4 regions of the Streptomyces sp. NBC_01689 genome follow, and region 1 is predicted to be linked to each of the others. Evidence: riboswitches for the same ligand, from Rfam matches in the RefSeq annotation. Region 1 holds a riboswitch; each other region holds the start of a gene.

Region 1 (4,888 bases):
GCCGGGGGGCGGGGCTCGGGTGGGCCGCAGCGGTGGTGGCGGATTATGAGGGTCCGGCCACGAAAAGGTGACGCGCCCTCAACTCTGTGATCTTCACGTGATCTGCGCTGCATCTGCTTGTGACAAGTGATCGAGTGCGACTACGTTCACCCCTCAACGAGGCTCACCAGCCGCGTAGTCACCCGCTGTCACGTGAAAGGCTCTCGCATGCTCTCCGGGAACGGCCGCCATCGTCGCCCCCGTCAGGCTCCGGCCCTCATCGTCGCCGCAGGGGTGACCGGATCTGCCATCGCCATCCCGCTGCTCGGCGCCGCCAGTGCGAACGCGGCCGACGGCACGACGTGGGACCGGGTCGCCGAGTGCGAGAGCGGCGGCCAGTGGAGCGCCGACAGCGACAACGGGTACTACGGCGGGCTGCAGTTGAGCCAGGAGAACTGGCAGCGGTACGGCGGGAGCAGGTACGCGCCGACCGCCGACGAGGCCAGCCGCTCACAGCAGATAGCCGTCGCCGAGAAGGTCCTGGCCGACCAGGGTCTCGCCGCCTGGCCGACCTGCGGCCCGCTCTCCGGGCTCAGCAAGGGCTCGGGAGAGGTCGCGGTCGACACGGGAGTGGCCGGAGACTCGTCGAGTTCCTCCGATTCCTCCGATTCCTCCGAATCATCCAGTTCCTCCGACGGGTCCGGCTCGCCGGCGGACTCGCTGGGAATCGGTGTCACCCCGTCCGGTTCGCCCCGTTCCGACTCGTCCTCATCCGATTCATCCGGCAAGACCGGGAACAGAACGGAATCGGACACGTCCTCGACCGAAGAGCCCGGCAGCGGGCACGAGACGGACGGCGTGGGCACGGAGCCGACGAAGCAAGGCGAATCGGGCAACTCGGGCCGCGACGGCGACGCTTCGGCGGCGACCGAGGGGGCCACCGCCGGTGCCGGGCGCCACCGCGGCGGCAGTGCCGCCGAGGACTCCGGCGACGACGCGGCCGACACCCGCGGCGACGACTTTGCCGCCCGGCACGCCTCGCGCGACTCCGGCGCCTCCCGCGCCGTCGTCGACGGCTCGTACGTCGTCCGCGACGGAGACAGCCTCTCGGCCATCGCCGACACCCTTGGCCTCGACGGCGGATGGGCCGGCCTCTATGCCGGGAACAAGGAGACGGTCGGCGCCGACCCGGACCTCATCCTCCCCGGTCAGAGCCTTGCAGTTGATGCTGAATCGGGCGAAAAGTAGCGGGAGTTCACGTCACGGTTCGCCGGTTAATGTCCGGTTTGGCGCAAGTGAGAGATGGATCTCAAAGGCCCTGATCGTCTTTGAAATTCCGCCGATCGACTGCTTACGGTCATCACCGCTCGCCACAGCGGGCCCCGACGGTCGCAACGCCGAATCCTGCCAGCGGCCGTACGGGAACAGTCGACGCGTCAAGCGCCGTAGGCAGGAGCGGGGGACCCAAGGTAAGCGCCGCACCCGGTAGTTGACCGGGAGCGGCTTGGGGTGAAGACGTGCGCCGAGAGCGCGCGGCCGGGCACTCACCCGCCCGAACCCGACAGCTCACCTCGCAGGCGTCGGTGAGGGGATCACTCGATGCTGTTTTCCAGCAAGGGCAAGCACCGCCGTCCGTCCAAGGCCACCCGTGTCGCCACGCTCGCCGGTGTCACCGGCGTGGCCATCGCCGCTCCGCTGATGGCGGCCGGCAACGCCTCCGCCGCCACCGCGTCCGAGTGGGACGCCGTCGCCCAGTGCGAGTCCGGCGGCAACTGGTCGATCAACACCGGCAACGGCTACTACGGCGGTCTGCAGTTCTCCGCCTCCACCTGGGCCGCGTACGGCGGCACCGCCTACGCCTCGACCGCCGACAAGGCCTCGAAGTCCCAGCAGATCACCATCGGCGAGAAGGTCCTCGCCGCGCAGGGCAAGGGTGCCTGGCCGACCTGTGGCACGGGCCTGTCCGGCGCCGCGTACACCGGTGGCGCGGCCGCCCCGGCCAAGCCCGCCGCCCCGGCCGAGCCGTCCGCCTCCACCCACTCGTCGGACACCGCCGCCTCCCGCTCGTCCGAGCGTCCGGCGGCCAAGAAGACCGTCACCACCCCGACCGGCAAGAAGGTCAAGAAGGGCGACGGCGAGTACAAGGTCGTCAAGGGCGACACCCTCAGCTCGATCGCCGAGAAGAAGAAGGTCAAGGGCGGCTGGCAGCACCTGTTCAAGCTGAACAAGGACATCATCGACGACGCGGACTTCATCTACCCGGGTCAGCAGCTCCACCTCGGCTGAGCAGGCCGGCCCCTGTCCCAGGGTCTCCGTGCCCGAGACCCGATGAGGGTCCGCCCCCGTCCCCACGGGCTCCCCGCCCCGGTGCGTCTTCCCCCGTACGCACCGGGGCGGGGCTTTTTGTTTCGAAGGGGAACAATATTTACCCTCAGTTCTGCTCAAGGGGTGGTCGAGCGGCTGGCCGATCGCTCCGGGCCGGTTAGGCTCATCCCGCGGAGCCGAACGCGGCCCCGTGCAGTGCGGGCCCCCGCCGGCCCGCGTACCCGCGTCACATCCCAGAAGGAGATGCTCGTGCCGTCCATCGACGTCGTCGTAGCCCGGGAAATCCTGGACTCCCGAGGCAACCCCACGGTCGAGGTCGAGGTCGGCCTCGACGACGGCAGCACGGGTCGTGCCGCCGTCCCCTCCGGCGCCTCCACGGGTGCCTTCGAGGCCATCGAGCTCCGTGACGGTGACCCCAACCGTTACCAGGGCAAGGGTGTCGAGAAGGCCGTCCTCGCCGTCATCGAGCAGATCGGTCCGGAGCTCGTCGGCTACGACGCCACCGAGCAGCGCCTGATCGACCAGGCCATGTTCGACCTGGACGCCACCGACAACAAGGGCTCGCTGGGCGCCAACGCCATCCTCGGCGTCTCGCTGGCCGTCGCGCACGCCGCCTCCGAGGCGTCCGACCTCCCGCTCTTCCGCTACCTGGGCGGCCCGAACGCGCACCTGCTGCCCGTTCCGATGATGAACATCCTGAACGGCGGCTCGCACGCCGACTCGAACGTGGACATCCAGGAGTTCATGATCGCCCCGATCGGCGCGGAGTCCTTCTCCGAAGCCCTGCGCTGGGGCGCCGAGGTGTACCACACCCTCAAGTCCGTCCTGAAGTCCAAGGGTCTGTCCACCGGCCTGGGCGACGAGGGCGGCTTCGCCCCGAACCTGGAGTCGAACCGCGCCGCGCTCGACCTCATCCTCGAGGCCATCAAGCAGGCCGGATACGTCCCCGGTGAGCAGATCGCGCTCGCGCTCGACGTCGCCGCGTCCGAGTTCTACAAGGACGGCAAGTACGAGTTCGAGGGCAAGTCCCGCTCGGCCGCCGAGATGACGGAGTACTACGAGGAGCTCGTCTCCGCGTACCCGCTCGTCTCCATCGAGGACCCGCTGTACGAGGACGACTGGGCCGGCTGGAACGTCATCACCCAGAAGCTGGGCGACAAGGTCCAGATCGTCGGCGACGACCTCTTCGTCACCAACCCCGAGCGCCTCGCCCGCGGCATCGAGGAGGGCTCCGCGAACGCCCTGCTCGTCAAGGTGAACCAGATCGGCTCGCTGACCGAGACCCTGGACGCCGTCGAGATGGCCCAGCGCAACGGCTTCAAGTGCATGATGTCCCACCGCTCCGGTGAGACCGAGGACGTCACCATCGCCGACCTCGCGGTCGCGGTGAACTGCGGCCAGATCAAGACCGGCGCCCCGGCCCGCTCGGACCGCGTCGCCAAGTACAACCAGCTGCTGCGCATCGAGGAGATCCTCGACGACGCCGCGGTGTACGCGGGCCGCTCCGCCTTCCCGCGCTTCAAGGGCTGACCCCGGCAGGGTTAAGGCTTAGCCAGTCGCACGTACGTCCCCGTACCCGGTCCCGTACCGTGTGCGGGGACGTACGCACGTGTGAAGGGGAGGCGGGACATGGCCGTGAAGGACCGGGACCGGTTCTCCACCGCGACCCGGCTGCGGCTGCTCGGCGAGCAGACGGCGGCCCGGGTCTACCGCTCCCAGACCAGGCGTCAGGCCCGGCGCTCGCGGCTGACCGGCCGGGCCGCGCTGCTGGCGCTCGTGGTCTGCTCCCTGATCGTGGCCCTCGCGTACCCGATAAGGCAGTACGTGTCCCAGCGCGCCGAGATCGCCGAGCTGCAGCGGCAGCAGGAACAGGCCCGCGCCCGTGTGGAACAGCTGCGTGACCTGAAGGCGCGCTGGCAGGACGACGCGTACGCCGAGCAGCGGATCCGGGAACGGCTGCACTACGTGATGCCGGGCGAGACCGGGTACGTCGTGATCGACCCGGACGCGGTGAAACAGTCGCGGACGGACCGGGGGACGGCCGCCCGCCCCTGGTACGCCAATGTCTGGGACGGCGTCGACAAGTCCGACCGCTCCGACCGGTGAGCGGGCGCGGACCGGTGAGCCGGAACGGCCGGTGACCCGCCCCGGGCCGCCGCTGAGCCGGCCCGGACCGGTGACACGACACGGACCGGTGAACGACAGAGAACGACAGAGAAAGTGACTTGAGCACAGGCATGGAAACGCCCCCGCCGCCCACCCCGCGGACCGAGCCGACCGACGCGGACGTCGAGGCCTTCAAGCAGCAGCTCGGCCGCCCGCCGCGCGGCCTGCGCGCCATCGCGCACCGCTGCCCCTGCGGCGAGCCGGACGTGGTGGAGACGGCGCCCCGGCTTCCCGACGGGACCCCGTTCCCGACGACGTACTACCTGACGTGCCCGCGCGCGGCCTCCGCGATCGGCACGCTGGAGGCCAACGGCGTCATGAAGGAGATGACGGAGCGTCTCGCCACCGACCCCGAACTGGCCGCCGCGTACCGGGCCGCGCACGAGGACTACATCGCGCGCCGCGACGCCATCGAGGT
Region 2 (4,888 bases), 3.4 Mb from region 1:
CTGCGCGAGCCCGCGCTGCGGGAGGTCACCCGCCATCTCGACAGCCAGTGGAAGGCGGCGATCACCGAGGTGATCGCGGAAGGCGTGGCCGGCGGGGAGTTCCGGTGCCCGGATCCCGCGGGTGCCGCGCTGCGGCTGACCGCCCTGCTCGACGGGCTTGCGGTGCAGATGACCGCGTACACGGGCGCCGTGTCACGGACGCGGGCCCAGGAGTGGGTGGACGACGCGCTGGCGCGTGAGCTGGGACTCGACCGCGCGGCCCTGACGGCGGCGGTGCGCTGAGCAGTCCGCCCCCGCGCACCGTCCCCGTCAGGGCCGGCGTCCCCGCGGACCCGTCCGCCGTCCGTCCCGCCGCCTCGCGCGGCCCATACGACTCATACGGCTCAGGCGACGGACCCGATCCGCATCTTGATGTCGTCCGGCGACAGGCTCCCCTTGGCCGCCACGTGGTCGCCCGAGGACTCCCCGCGCAACCGCCGCCCGATCCACGGCACCAGGTACTCGCGCGCCCAGTGGATGTCGTCCCGCCGTACCTCCAGCGTGCCCCTGGGCGGAAGGGGAGGCCACGGCTGGTCCGGGTCGGCGGGCACGTCGAGGCCGAGCACCTGACCGGCCCGCAGCGCGACCCGCGTGTGGCCCTCCGGCGACAGGTGCAGCCGGTCGCCGTCCCAGGCGCGCCGGTCCTGGACCGTCTTCAGGGACCACAGGTCGAGGACCGGACAGCCGTACCGGTCGGCGATGGCCCGGACGTGCCCGTTGTACGTGGCGATCTTGCCGCGCAGGTGCTTGAGCACCGGGACGCCACGGGTGTCGAAGCCGGTCGTCACCATGACGGTGCCGACGGCGGAGGTGAGGTCGGCGACGGCGCGCTCGAAGCGCTCCGCCACCTCGTCGGGGTCGGTGCCGGGCCGGATGATGTCGTTGCCGCCCGCGCAGAAGGAGACCAGGTCCGGGGCGAGTTCCTTGGCCCTCCCGAGCTGGTCCTCGACGACCTGGTCGAGCAGCTTCCCGCGGACCGCGAGGTTGGTGTAGGTGAAGTCGCCCTCCGGCTGCCGGTCCGCGAGCAGGACCGCGAAACGGTCCGCCCAGCCGACGAAGGCTCCTTCGGGGCCGGGGTCGCCGACGCCTTCGGTGAAGCTGTCCCCCACCGCCACGTACGACCCGATCACCGCTCTGTTGTCACTCTTCGAATCGTCTGCCACGTCGAGCCATGATTCACCTTGGGATGTGAGCTACGCGACCGTAGGAATGGGTTGACGGGTGGTGATATAAGCCACTCATAAAGAATGGCCGAAATCCGGAATAGGGCTTCCCCAGGCGTGGTTGAACAGCCGACACACCGCGGGCCGGACCCCTTGCTTCAAGGGGTCCGGCCCGCGGGACGTGTGGGGGTGCGTCAGCCGACGACGACGCCGTGCGCGCGCAGGTACGCGACCGGGTCCAGGTCCGAGCCGTAGTCCGGTGTCGTGCGGATCTCGAAGTGCAGGTGCGGACCGGTGACGTTGCCGGTCGCGCCGGAGAGGCCGATGCGCTGCCCCACGGTCACGCTCTGCCCCGCCGAGACGGAGAGCGCGGACAGGTGGGCGTACTGCGAGTACCGGCCGTCGGCGTGCTGGATGACGACCTGGTTGCCGTAGGCGCCGCCCCAGCCGGCCGAGACGACCGTGCCCGCGGCGACGGACCTGACCGTGGTGCCGGTCGGGACCACGAAGTCCACACCGGTGTGATAGCCGCTCGACCACATGCTGCCGGGCACCTTGTAGCCGGTGCCGATGGTGGCCCCTTCGACCGGGAGGGTGTACGCCGCGGCGGCGGCCTGGGGAGCCTTGGCGGCGGCCTCGACCGCGGGCCCGACGGAGGTCGGGGTGGCGGTGGACACGGACGAGTGCGTGGTGTCCGGCCCCGCGATCGTCAGCTTCAGACCGGGCCGGATCGCCGCCGGATCGGCGCCCACGACCGCGCGGTTGTCGGCGTAGAGCTTCTTCCAGCCGCCGCTGACGTGCTGACGGTCGGCGATCTTCGCGAGCGTGTCACCGGCCTTCACGACATAGGTCTTCTCCACCGCGGTTCCGGCGGACACGGAGACCGTCGCGATCTTCTGCGCGGCGGACGGGACGGCGGCCGCCGGGGCCGCGGCGTGGGCGCAGACGGCCCCCATCAACGGCAGTGCGAGCGCGGCACCACCGGTGCCGGCCACGGCGATCGAGCGGGGCAGACGCAGGAACTTGGGACGACGGTGCTTACCCTTCGCGGGCATGGCGCATTTCCTCTCCGGCGCCTGCGAGGTGAGCTGTCGGGTGCGGACTGGAGATGTCCGGCCGCGCGACGGCACGGCTGTACCCCTAGCCGTTCCGGAGACCGGAACAGGCGCGATACCTGTGGGTCCCCCGCTCCTGCCGTGTACGGGTGAGTGCGGATTCCGGGCGGCGGCAGGATTGGGCGTCCGTCCGGATTGAGGGCGAACGTAGGCGAGGGACCGGCGCGGCGACAACCGTCCGCGAACCCGGTACGCACCTCTTTCTTGATCGATGCCCTGATTGCCCGTCACCCTCCGTGCACGAAGAGCCCTCCACCCGGGTCCCCGCCCGGCCGCACGGGCGCACCGGAAATCGGATGCCGCAACGCATCGTCACATGTATGACGCTGCTCACGCACGTCACCCCATGAGTGCATATTCCAGGGCCAGTTCCATCACATCCGACAGATTGCACATATGGGACCTATGGGTGATATCAACCCTGTGGACAACTCATTGCCCCAGGAACCCATGTCGTATCGTCGAGAGGCGATTCCCGTCGGCGGGCGACGACGAGCGGTGCCGACGGACCTATGGGAGGAGCCCCCGTGACGCAGCAGGTCCCGTCGACCGAGCCCGAACTGACCGGCGTGCGCAACTTCCGGGACGTGGGCGGCCTGCCCACCGTGGACGGCCGGCGGGTGCGGCCCGGGCGGCTGTTCCGCAGCGGTCACCTCGCGCACGCCACGCCGGAGGACACCGCGTTCCTCTCCTCCCTCGGGCTGCACACCGTCTTCGACTTCCGCAACGCCTCGGACCAGAAGCTGGAGGGGCCGGACGTCGAGCTTCCGGGTGTGCGGAACGTGAATCTGCCGCTGACCGACCCGGCCGACGGCAGCGAGTTCTGGAAGATGGTCCGCGACGGCGAGCTGGACCAGCTCCGCGCCCACCTCGGCAACGGCGGAGCGGCGGCCCGGATGATCGGCTCGTACCGCGCGATCATCACCGAGCGGACCGCCGAGCACACCCAGGTGCTGCACGCCCTGGCCGAGGACAGCGTGCCCGCGCTGATGCACTGCGCGGCGGGCAAGGACCGCGCGGGCCTGTCCATAGCCGTGACGCTCCTCGCCGTGGGCGTCGAGCGCGACGCGATCGTCGCCGACTACCTGGAGTCGAACGCCCGGCACCGCCGCTACAAGGTCCACCGCAACGGCACCTCCGACGCGGCCCGCTCCCCCGAGGTCATGGAGCTGCTCAGCCCGCTGTTCGACGCGCGGGTCGAATATCTGACGGCGGCCTTCGAGACGATCGAGGAGACCTGGGGCGGTGTCGACGGCTATCTGGAGAAGGCCCTGCGCCTGACCCCGGAGCTGCGCGACCGGCTGCGCGAGCGCCTCCTCGACTGACGTCGGCGCCCGTACGTACGGCCGCGCCCGTACAGCCATGTGGACACGGCCGTACGGGCACGGGTCGGTCCCGGCTCTACTGGTTCTGCGCTCCCAGCGTGAACAGCAGGTAGATGAAGGCCGCGAAGAGGTGGCCGACAGCGACGTAGATGATCAGCCGCACCCACAGCGCACGGGGGAACTTGTCCTCCATGGACCGCCGGGGGCCGGGCTCCGTGGGTTCCGTCATGACGTCTCTCCCAGGGTCGGGTGCGCCGCCGCCGGGCCGAGGCACAGCGCGGCGGCGGGGCTCTGCAGCAGGGTGTGTACGAAGAGGAGATCGGCCCCCGCCTGGTCGGCGGCGGCTATCCGGTGCGGGGTCAACGAGTCGAAGTGCGCGCTGTCCCCGGGCGCCAGGACCTGCGTGGTGTCGCCCAGGCGCAGCCGCAGCCGTCCCTGGAGCACGTGGAGCCACTCCTCGCCGGGATGGACGCGCACGATGTCGCCCTGGGACCCGTGGGGGACGTGCACACGCAGTGCCTGCATCCCGCGGCCCGGGGAACCGGCCTGCCAGTAGGTCCAGCCGCCCGCCGCGGTCGGCTCCATGTCCGCCGCCCGGACGATCGCGTCACGTTCGGCGGCCCTCTCGCCCAGCAGCTCCGAGACCGTCGTACCGTAGATGCGGGCGAGGGCGAGCAGCATCGGCAGCGAGGGCTGGCGCTGTCCCGTCTCCAGCCTGGAGAGATGCGCGGCCGAGAGGCCGGCGGCGCGGGCCGCGGCCTCCAGGGTCAGTGCGGCGCGCCGCCGCAGTTCACGCAGTTGCGGCGCGACGACGGGCAGCACCTCGGCTGCCCCGGGCTCGGGCGGCGTGTCCGCCGCCCCCGGCTCGATGGGGCTCATGCCTCCATTGAGCCGCAGACTTGCCTCTCGGGCAAATTTATTGCCTCAGAGGCAAAGAACTCACGACCGCCCCCACCCCGAGGACCGGACGGCACTCGGGACGGGGCGGATCGGGATACAAAAAGTGTGACGAAACAGGGCGGGACAGGAGCGGTTCGCCTAGCGGTTCGCCACTGCCTGCTTGACCAGCGTCTTCCCGAAGTCCCACATCAGCCCGCCGCCGCTGTGCGCGTCGTCCATCACGGCGACGAAGGCCTCCATGAAGCGGTCCACGTCCCGCTCGCCGACGATCAGCGGCGGGATCAGCTTGATCACCTCCAGATGGTCCCCGGAGACCTGGGTGAGGATGCGGTGCCGCTGCAACAGC
Region 3 (4,888 bases), 520 kb from region 1:
GAGACGAGGTTGTAGTGGGGCTGGAGCGCGGTGTAGCGCGCGAGGCCCTCGCGGTCGGAGAACTCCAGGGACTCCGCGAGCCGCTCGGCGGAGAGGTTGGAGGCGCCGATCGCCCGGACCTTGCCCGCCCGGACCAGTTCGTCGAGGGTGCCGATGATCTCCTCGACCGGGACCGACGTGTCGTCGAAGTGGGTGTAGTAGAGGTCGATGTAGTCCGTGCCGAGCCGGCGCAGTGACGCGTCGGCCGCCGCCCTGATGGTGTCCGGGGCGAGCCCCTTGTACTGGGGATGGGCGCCGACCTTGGTGGCGAGCACGACATCGGAGCGGTTGCCCCGCGCCGCGAACCACTTGCCGATGATCGTCTCGGACTCGCCGCCCTGGTTGCCGGGGGCCCAGGCCGAGTAGCTGTCGGCGGTGTCGACGAAGTTGCCACCCCCGGCCGTGTAGGCGTCGAGGACGGCGAAGGACTGTGTCTCGTCGGCGGTCCAGCCGAAGACGTTGCCGCCGAGGGCGAGCGGGAAGACCTCGATGTCGGAGGATCCGAGCGTGCGGAGAGGAGTCATACCCCATTTCAACAGCCGTACCGGACGGCCGCATTCCGCACCCGCCGTGTTCTCGGCGGGCACGGGGTCAGGGGTTGATGCCCTTGCTGTGCAGCCAGGCCATCGGGTCGATCGCGTCGCCGCCGCCGGGGTGGACCTCCAGGTGGAGGTGCGGCCCGGTCACGTTGCCGGTGGCGCCGACCCGTCCGATGACATCACCCGTGGCCACCTTCTGGCCGACGCTGACGCTGATGGAGGACTGGTGGCAGAACCACAGCTCCGTACCGTCGTCGAGGGTGAGGATCGTCCGGTAGCCGTACGCGCCGGCCCAGCCCGCCTCGGTGACGGTGCCGCTGTGGACCGCCTTGATCAGCGTGCCCGTGGGCGCGGCGAAGTCGAGACCGGTGTGGTAGCCGGAGGACCACATGGAACCGGCGTCGCCGAAGCGGGAGGTCAGGGTGTACGAGGAGGTCGGCAGCGAGAAGCTCTTGGCGAGCTTCGCGAGGCGGGCGGCCTCGGCCTTCTGCTTGGCCTCCGCGTCCGCCTTCTTCTTCGCGGCGGCTTCCTTGGCCTTGGCCTCGTCCTGCTGCTCGGCGGCCAGCGCGACCGCCTTCTTCGCGGCGGCGTCCTCGGCGGCGGCCTGGGCCGCGCTGTCGACCTGGTCCTGCTGGGACTCGGCCTGCTCGATGATGCGGGCACGCAGCGCCTCGCCGGCGTCCGCGTTGCCCTGCGCGGCGTCGGCGCTGGTCAGTCCGGCGCCGGTGAGCGGGGTGGAGGAGCCCTTCGGCGTGCTGGAACCGCCGTCGGATATCAGGGCCTTGGCCGACTCGGTGACCGAGGAGAGGTCGGGCAGCGAGATCGACACGGGCGGCTTGCCGGGCGCGGCGGTGGCGATGCCACCCGCGCCGACGGCGGCCAGCACACCGACGCCGAGAACGGTGGAGCTGCGGGCGAGTCCGCCCCCGCGCTGCTTGGAGACGCGGTGCCGGCCGCGGACGGGACGGACGGAATCCGCGGTGGGATTCCACTCCTCCCAGGGCCCCTCGTCGTCGCCGCGGGCGTAGCCGAACGTCTGGGTTTCGTTCGGCGCGAACGAGGTGGGCCGGGCAGGCGGGTTGGACGCCACGTGGGCGCGCTCCTTTCCTTCCTTCTCGCCTACCGGGTTAGCTGACGGGTTCGGAGCAGGAAGGTCTCCTACGCGCGTCAATCCACGGTGTCTCCACCGTGAAAGACGCTCGATTCACCCCAAGTTGGTGGTTCCCCGGTTCCCTCGCGGGATTCGGCGCGTGCGCACGGAGCCATCTCTTGTGACGGCTGAAACGACCGCGCTGCGTTATCGAACGTTAATAGACTCGGGTACCGGATTCCAAGCCGTTCGTTCGGATCATTGCGCACTCTTGGCCAGGACTTACGGGGCATGACCGGGGGAAAGCGGGCGAGTTGGCCCCAGCGGGTTTTCGCCATCCGTTCTGACGGTGTGTCAGTCGTTACGCGGAGGGACACCGTCCGGCTACTCCTCGTCACCGTGTTCGAGGAGCCCCGGCGTCTCCCGGGGGCGCCGGACCGCGAGCAGCGCCATGTCGTCGGCCAGGGCGCCCCCGGTGTACCGGCGGACACTCGTCGCGAGCGCGGTCAGCAGAGCCTCCGGATCACGGAACGTCCGCCCCGCGAGCCGTTCGGCAGGCTCGTAGAAGCGGCCGTGGCGGTCGCGGGCCTCGGACAGACCGTCGGTGTGGAAAAGGAGCGTGGACCCGGCCGGGAAGTCCACCGTCCCGGCGCGGTCGGGCCGGGCGTCCAGGTCGCCCATCCCGAGCGGCAGCGCGGGGTTCTCGACGGCGAGGACGGCCAACGTGCCGTCCTCGTGCAGGAGCAGCGGCGGCGGATGCCCCCGGTGGACGATCCGTACCGATTCGCCGTCGTGCGGGATCTCCGCGAGCACGGCCGTGGTGAAGCCCTCGAAGGCGTCCAGGCCGCCGCGCCGGGCGCCCTCGCGCGCCAGCGCGCGTTCCAGCCGCCGTGCGACCGCCTCCACCGTCGCCTCCTGTTCGGCCGCCTCACGGAACGCCCCGATGAGCACCGCGACGGCGGCCACCGCGCCCATGCCCTTGCCGCGGACGTCGCCCACCACCAGCCGTACGCCGTGCGGCGTGTCCTGCACCGCGTACAGGTCGCCGCCGATGGACGCGCCCTCCTGGGCCGCCTCGTAGCGCGCCGCCACCTCCAGGCCGCCGATCCGTGCCTCGGGTTCGGGCAGCACGGCGCGCTGCGCGGCCTCGGCGATCTGGCGGGCCGAGGCGAGCCGTTCGTCCGAGCGGCGGACGAGGACGTTGATGAGGAGCGCGATGACGACGACGGTCGCCACCGTGACGACCTCGGTGACCGAGCCGATCCCCATCCGCAGACCGAGCCTGAGGCGGAGCGCGAGCAGCGCGGCCAGCGTCAGGAGCCCCGTGAGGAAGGTGCCACGCAGCGAGAACAGCGGCGCGGCGACGAGCGGGGCGGCCGTGAAGAGCGGGGCGGCGGTGAAGTCGGGCGGCGTCGCGAGGTCGTAGGCCACCGCGCTGACGACGAGCAGTACCGGCAGTGCCCGTACCAGGGTCCAGGTGTGGGAGATCCGGCCCGGGTCCGTGCCGGCCCGCACCCGCGACGGCTCGCCGTCCGGTCCCGGACCGGGCACGGGGCCGCCGGGTGGCCGCCGGTCCGGCCGGCCGTCGGGCCTTTCGGCCCGCCACGCACCTCCTCGCTGCCCCACCCGTACAGGTTTCACGGAGCGGGGGGAGGGGGCCAGCGGTGTGGACCGACCGAGCGACGGCACCGGCGCCGGCACTCGTACGGGTGAGAGTGACCGTTCCCTCTCGCCGGGGGGCGGGCAACGCCGGGGCCGGAAACACCGAAGGGAGACATGAACGACCGAAAGCACCAGGGCCGGAAACACCAAGAGTCGGAAACACCAAAGGCCGGAACTCGTGAATCCGAGTTCCGGCCCTTGGCCTTCAGTAGCGGGGACAGGATTTGAACCTGCGACCTCTGGGTTATGAGCCCAGCGAGCTACCGAGCTGCTCCACCCCGCGTCGTTGACACCAGTGTACGCCATGTTCGACCCCCCGAGCACACCCGTTTACGCACGTCCCACGACCAGGCCTTTTCCCCGAGCCACGACCGTCGCCCGGTGCGCCGGAAGGCCCTCCGGGAGACGGGCCCCTCGCTCCCGGCCCCCGGGGTCAGCGCCCGGCGCTCAGCCGTCCCCGAGGAGGTGCCGGTTCGGTGCCGTGGCCCGCTCCTCGAACTCCGGGAGCACCACGACGTCCGCCCCCGCGGCCGCCAGCAGCCCGTTCCCGTCCGCGTCCGTCACGAAGGTGTCCGGTTCCCGCCAGGCGGTCACCACCCTGCGCACCCCCGCGTCGAGGATGAGCCGGGCGCAGGGCGCGGGCCGCGAGGCCCGGCGGGCGCACGGTTCCAGACTGCTGTAGACCGTGGCGGAGGCCAGCCGCGGATCCCCCGCGGGGATCTTGGCGAGGGCCGCCTCCTCGGCGTGCGCGACGGGGTCGTCCCCCTCCCGCGAGTGTCCGCGGGCCAGCTCGGTGCCGTCCGCGGCCACCACCACCGCGCCCACGCTGAACGCGGTCCGCGACGGCGGGCACAGCGCGGCCAGCTCGCACGCCACCCCCAGCCAGTGCCGGTCCGCGGCGGCGGCAAGGCCGCCGGTGCCGGGCGCGGTGGGGACGTAGCGGATGAGGACGACGTCGCCCACCGCCCGGGTCTCCACCAGCCGCATCCGGCCGGGCGGGTATCCCCCGGGGCCGAAGAGCCGCGGCGCGTCCGCCTGGCCCACGAAGAGCGGTGCGACGGCGAGCTGCAGCTCGTCGGCCAGCCCCTGGGTCATCAGCTGGGTGTGCACCCGTCCGCCGCCCTCGACCATGAGGCGGCGCACCCCCCGTACGTCATGGAGGTGTTCGAGCACGGCGCGCCAGTCGACTTCGGCCCCCGTCGCCACCACGTCGACGTCCGGACCGCGCAGCCCGGCGGCCCGTTCGGCCCCCTTGTCGGTGGTGTAGAGGATCTTCTCGCCGCCGGTGTGCCAGAAGCGCGCGCCGGGGTCGAGGTCGCCCGACCCGCTGACGGTGACCTTCAACGGGTAGGCGGGGCGGCCCCCGGCGACCCGGGCCGCGCGCCGCTCGGCGGAGTTGACGAGGAGCCGCGGGTTGTCCGAGCGGATGGTGCCCGCGCCGACCAGGATCGCGTCGCAGGACGCCCGCACCTCGTCGACCCGGTCGAAGTCGGCCGGACCCGAGAGCAGCAGCCGCTCGGGGCCGGTGTCGTCCAGGAAGCCGTCGAGGGAGACGGCG
Region 4 (4,888 bases), 2.2 Mb from region 1:
GTTTGCGGCGTCGTACCGCGGGACCGTGCTGCATGGCCGTACTCCTTACTCCTTCCGAGCCGCCCAAATACGGTCTGCCGTCGCAGAGTTCACCGCTTCGAGCGACAGATATATGCATATCTCGGTGGATCGCGCCCGTGACCGGCCCGGTGATGGCAGTCTGGCGCGAAGCACCAGTCCGGGACCGTACTCGAACCATCCGCTCCGTGTCGGACTCCGGTCCCGTGGGAAAGGGACGACGTCGTCATGGCAGACCACCAGGAAGCATCCGTCACTCTGCCGAGCGATCCCGCCTCGGTCTCCGCGGCCCGGAAATTCGTCATCGACGTGCTGGCCGAATGGGGCCTGCCGGAGGACGCCGAAGCCGCCGACACCGTACGCCTGATCGTGTCCGAACTCGCCACCAACGCCGTCCAGCACACGTTCGGCCAGTCGCCCACCTTCACGGTGGACGTCCTGCTGAAACGGGACGAACAACTGCGCATCGGTGTCACCGACAGCCATCCGCGCTTCCCGAAGCGACTGCCCGCCGCGGTCCAACAGGACAACGGACGCGGGATGGTGATCATCCGTTGGCTGACCGCGGAATGCGGCGGCAGAGTCCTCGTGCGTCCCACCCGGGAGGGCGGCAAGACGGTCTCCATCGAGTTGCCGTGGACGGTGCGGGCCCAGCCGGTGGTGGCCGGCGGTCCACAAGAGCCCTGAGGAAACGATCAGTTGGTCCGGCCCGTCGGCGTCCCTACCGCGCCGCCCTCCCGAACGCGCCCCGCAACAGGGCCCGGAACGCCTCCGCCGCGGGTGCCCGCCGGTCGGTCCGGTGGACGACGGAGATCGTACGGCGCAGATCTCCCGGTTCCAGCAGCCGCAGCCCCACCGGGGTGGCCGCCGTCCTGGCCACCATCTCCGGCACCACCGCGACCCCCAGTCCGGCACTGACCAGCGCGCACACCAGCGCGTACCCGGGGCTCTCGACCCGGACGGCCGGGGTGGCCCCGACCCGGGCCAGCGCGGCCTCCACTCCCTGCCGCGGCGGATGGTCCGGGGCCATGCTGATCAGCGGCTGCCCGGCGAGTCCGGAGAGCGGCAGCCGGGCCGCGCCCTCCGCGAGGACGTGACCCGGAGCGGTGACGAGCACCAGTTCCTCGACCAGCACCGGCTCCGCGCACACCGACGAGGGAAGCGGCGCCGGGTCCGCGGGCTCGTAGGTGTGGGTCAGCGCGAGGTCCACCTCGCCCGCCGCGACCGCCGTGACACCGTCCGGCGGCTCGTAGTTCGCGACCGTCAGCTCCACGTCCGGGTGGGCCCGGCGAAAGGCGCTGAGCACCGGCGGCAGCAGATGGATGCCCGCCGTCTGGAACGTGCCGAGCCGCAGGGTGCCTCCGGACAGACCGGTCAGCCGGGCCAGTTCATGGCGCGCCTGCTCCAGCTCGTCGAGGACGCGGCGGGCCCGGGCCGCGAGCAGCTCGCCCGCCTCCGTGAGCCGCGTTCCCCGAGGGGAGCGCACCAGCAACGGCGCGCCCGCCTCCCGTTCCAGCTTCGCGAGCTGCTGGGAGAGGGCGGGCGGGCTGTAGCCGAGGCGTTCGGCCGCCCGGGTGATGGACCCGGCCCCGGCCACCGCCACCAGGGCCGCCAGCCGTGTCGGGTCGTACATCGCACGGCTCCCCGGGTCCGGGCCCGGCGCCGGCCCGGGTCCCAACGAATGCTTAAGACCGGTCCAGGATATTCGACATACCTGCTGAAGGCCCGGCCGAGGCAGCCTGGTGGCCATGGACGGACAGCTCATCGCCTTCACCGGGGTCGCCGCGGGAATGGTCGCCATGCCCGGCGCGGACTTCACGGTTGTCGTACGCAACGCCCTGACCTCCCGCCGGGCGGGGGTGGCGTGCGCGCTCGGAGTCGCGGGCGGGCTGCTGCTGCACACGGCGCTGGCCGTCGCCGGTGTCGCCGCCGTCCTCACGGCGGTGCCGGCGCTGTTCCGGACGCTGCAGGTCCTCGGCGGGGGCTACGTGCTGTACCTCGGGACACGGACGCTGGCCGGTCTGCGCCCGCGCCGGCGGCGGGACCGGGAGCGGGAACCGGGCCCGGAGCGTTGTCCGGCGGCGCCGGGCGGGAAGCCGCCCGGCGGGCCGGCCTCCGGCGATCCCGGGTCCGGTGGTCCCGGGTCCGGCGACCCCGGGGACGGGAGCCGTCCGTTGCGGCAGGGCTTCGTCACCAATGCGCTGAACCCGAAGGCGCCGATCACCTTCCTGAGCCTGCTTCCGCAGTTCGTGCCCGCGGGCAGCCCGGCGATGCCCCGCACCCTGGTGCTGGCCCTGATCGTGGTGGCCCTCGCCCTGGTGTGGTTCCCGGCGGTCGCCCTGCTGGTCGACCGGCTCGGCCGGTGGCTGCGCCGGCCGCGTGCCGCCCGCGCCGTGGAGGCGGTCACCGGGACCGCGCTCACCGTGCTCGGCCTGGTGCTCCTCCTGGAGCCGCTGACGGCCTGAGAGCCCGCCGGGCCGCTGAAGGCCCGCCGGGCCGCAGAGGGCTTGAGAGCCCGCCGGGCCGGTGCGCCGAGGGGCGGCGGTCCGGCGCCGCCGCCCCTCGGCCCGGGTCAGCTGATCCGGCCGTACCAGACGCTCTTCGTCCAGATCTTCTGGAGCTTCACGACCTCCCCGCTCTTCGGGGAGTGCCAGATCTTTCCCTTCCCGGCGTAGATGCCGACGTGGTACACGCTCCGGCCCGAGTGGAAGAACACGAGGTCACCGGCCTTGCGGTGCGACGCGGAGATGTGGTGGCTCTTGTTGTACTGCCCCGCGGCCGTACGGGGCAGCTTCTTGCCCGCCTTCTTGTACGAGTACAGCGTGAGCCCGGAGCAGTCGAAGCGGCGCGGCCCGGTGGCGCCGTACTTGTACGGGGCGCCCTTCTTGGATGCCGCGACCTGGAGCGCCCTCGTCGCCGGTGTGGCGGCCTCGGCGTCGGCCGCGACGCCCGGGACCACGAGACTGCCGCCCACGGCGGCGATGGTCAGAGCCGAGGCCGTACCGGCCCGGGACAGCAGCGACGGGACACGATTCAGCGCAGTCATGCGCAACCCTTCGTCAACCGCCTGTGAAGGATGACCTGTCGGATTCGGGCTGGCGAAGTAGCCCGGCCGCTTACGCGGCTTCACCCCAAGGGCCGCCCGGATCTCTCCGGCGGCCCGTCTTGCTGGGTCCTCCACTCCTGCCGATGCACATCTGTCGACCGGTCATCCGGGCGGCGGCAGGACTCGGCGTCCGCCCGGACCGCCCCGCCGGTGTGGCGGGGGCTTGTCGTCGGAAGGGATCTTCACGCATGGATGTCGGAAAATCCGAGCGGAACCGATGATTTGTGGGGTTACTCACCACTCACCCGTTCGGGTGGACACTCCTCTGTTCGAGGGGTGTTGGGGATGTCGGCAACGCTCTTACCAGCAACGGAGCGTCCCGTTCGGCCTTTTGGGCAAGCGTGTTGCGCAACTTCCGGGGCCACCCGAAAGGACGTGCGGCTACGCCGTCGGGGGGTACGCCGACTGGTCCGTTTGAAACCCGGGCCGGACGCTTCGCAGACCGCTCCGCGGAGCGGTTCGCGCGACGGCCCGGGTCCGGACGTCAACTGCCGGAGCCGGGAGGCAGGGTGACGCGGGCGGCCCGCCGCTCGCCGTCGAGGACCCGCAGGGCCTGCGCCAGGGTCGGCGCGTGCACCTCGCTCTCGCCCCGCTGGTGCATCAGGGCCAGGGCGTCCCGCAGGGCGGTCGCCTTGCCGACGAGCGCCTGGGCGGCACGCAGCCCGCGATAGGTGTCTCCCGGGCGGGCCGGGTTGATCCGGCCGACCAGGTCGACCACGTCGAGCCAGCGGTCTATCAGCTCGGCCTCGGCGTGGGTCAGAGCGGGCAGCGGAGGCAGTTCGGGCACCATCGGCGGATCACCTCGCGTCGGGTGTGGCGTTTCCCGCACCGGGCGCGCTGGGCGGGTTCTTGCGGCTCGGGATGATCCCGTCCACCAGCCCGTACGCCAGCGCGGCCTGCGCGTCCAGAATCGTGTCCCGCTCGATGTCGGCGGCGACTCGTTCGGGATTTTTCCCCGTGTGCCGTACGAGCATGTCCTCCAGCAGCTTCCGAGTGCGGGTCAACTCCTCGGCCTGGAGGGCGAGATCACTCGCCTGCCCCTCGACCGGCCCGGCGAGCGAGGGCTGGCGGAGCAGCACCCGGGCGCCCGGCAGGGCGAATCGCTTGCCCGGTGTGCCGGCCGCCAGCAGGACGGCGGCGACCGACACGGCCTGCCCCAGGCACACGGTCTCCACGTCGCAGGTGACGTAGCGCATCGTGTCGTAGACGGCCGTCATCGCGCTGAACGAGCCGCCGGGGGAGTTGAGGTAGAGCGAGATGTCCCGCTCCGGCGCTTGGTGTTCGAGGTGCATGAACTGGGCCATCACGTCGTTCGCCGACGCGTCGTCGACGGGTGTCCCGAGGAACACGATGCGCTCGTCGAGCAGCTTGGAGTACGGGTCGAGGGACCGGTGTCCCGTGGCCGTGCGCTCGGTGAACTCGGGCAGGACATGGCGGGCGGACGGTTCGTGCATGACTGGCGCCTCCTCCGGGCGACTCTCCGGCGAGCCGCTCCCTGTGAAAAACGTACAGGACGTACAGATCTTGTCGAGGGAATCGGCCGACAGCGAAAAAAAAGGGGGTCCAGGGGAGGCGCGGAGGCGTGGCACGCCTGGGGCGCACGGCCGGCCGTGCGCCCCAGGTCCGGCGGTGAGGGGCGCGGCGCGGGGCGGATGCCGGGGTCGTGCGGTGGTCGTGCGGGGTGGGGGCCAGGGGAGGGGTGTCCTCGTTCCCGGTGCGGCCCGGGGCGTCCGCCGTTCCGGGGGAGCGTCGGTGGCCCGGTCT

Evidence for each region. Region 1 has a riboswitch for cyclic di-AMP ahead of OG776_RS24745 (transglycosylase family protein). Riboswitches for the same ligand answer to the same signal wherever they lie in the genome.
Region 2: linked by a shared signal. The riboswitch ahead of OG776_RS10040 (LysM peptidoglycan-binding domain-containing M23 family metallopeptidase) and the one ahead of OG776_RS24745 (transglycosylase family protein) in region 1 are both predicted to bind cyclic di-AMP.
Region 3: linked by a shared signal. The riboswitch ahead of OG776_RS22490 (M23 family metallopeptidase) and the one ahead of OG776_RS24745 (transglycosylase family protein) in region 1 are both predicted to bind cyclic di-AMP.
Region 4: linked by a shared signal. The riboswitch ahead of OG776_RS34340 (C40 family peptidase) and the one ahead of OG776_RS24745 (transglycosylase family protein) in region 1 are both predicted to bind cyclic di-AMP.

Annotation. Positions count from the first base shown of each region.
Region 1 covers NZ_CP109592.1:5,799,320-5,804,207, forward strand. The annotation lists gene OG776_RS24740 (transglycosylase family protein) at 208-1,227, shown strand; cyclic di-AMP (ydaO/yuaA leader) riboswitch at 1,411-1,574, shown strand; gene OG776_RS24745 (transglycosylase family protein) at 1,579-2,265, shown strand; gene eno (phosphopyruvate hydratase) at 2,548-3,834, shown strand; gene OG776_RS24755 (FtsB family cell division protein) at 3,934-4,410, shown strand; gene OG776_RS24760 (DUF501 domain-containing protein) at 4,542-4,888, shown strand, end outside.
Region 2 covers NZ_CP109592.1:2,358,758-2,363,645, forward strand. The annotation lists gene OG776_RS10030 (TetR/AcrR family transcriptional regulator) at 1-282, shown strand, start outside; gene OG776_RS10035 (SGNH/GDSL hydrolase family protein) at 384-1,169, opposite strand; gene OG776_RS10040 (LysM peptidoglycan-binding domain-containing M23 family metallopeptidase) at 1,397-2,257, opposite strand; cyclic di-AMP (ydaO/yuaA leader) riboswitch at 2,261-2,419, opposite strand; gene OG776_RS10045 (tyrosine-protein phosphatase) at 2,845-3,642, shown strand; gene OG776_RS10050 (DUF6126 family protein) at 3,719-3,835, opposite strand; gene OG776_RS10055 (helix-turn-helix domain-containing protein) at 3,868-4,521, opposite strand; gene OG776_RS10060 (aspartate aminotransferase family protein) at 4,681-4,888, opposite strand, start outside.
Region 3 covers NZ_CP109592.1:5,278,836-5,283,723, reverse strand. The annotation lists gene OG776_RS22495 (aldo/keto reductase) at 1-563, opposite strand, end outside; gene OG776_RS22490 (M23 family metallopeptidase) at 631-1,668, opposite strand; cyclic di-AMP (ydaO/yuaA leader) riboswitch at 1,680-1,837, opposite strand; gene OG776_RS22485 (PP2C family protein-serine/threonine phosphatase) at 2,053-3,219, opposite strand; tRNA gene OG776_RS22480 (tRNA-Met) at 3,540-3,613, opposite strand; gene OG776_RS22475 (dihydrofolate reductase family protein) at 3,778-4,888, opposite strand, start outside.
Region 4 covers NZ_CP109592.1:7,998,022-8,002,909, forward strand. The annotation lists gene OG776_RS34320 (helix-turn-helix domain-containing protein) at 1-34, opposite strand, end outside; gene OG776_RS34325 (ATP-binding protein) at 247-705, shown strand; gene OG776_RS34330 (LysR family transcriptional regulator) at 740-1,651, opposite strand; gene OG776_RS34335 (LysE family translocator) at 1,767-2,483, shown strand; gene OG776_RS34340 (C40 family peptidase) at 2,591-3,064, opposite strand; cyclic di-AMP (ydaO/yuaA leader) riboswitch at 3,068-3,231, opposite strand; gene OG776_RS34345 (hypothetical protein) at 3,609-3,914, opposite strand; gene OG776_RS34350 (ATP-dependent Clp protease proteolytic subunit) at 3,922-4,578, opposite strand.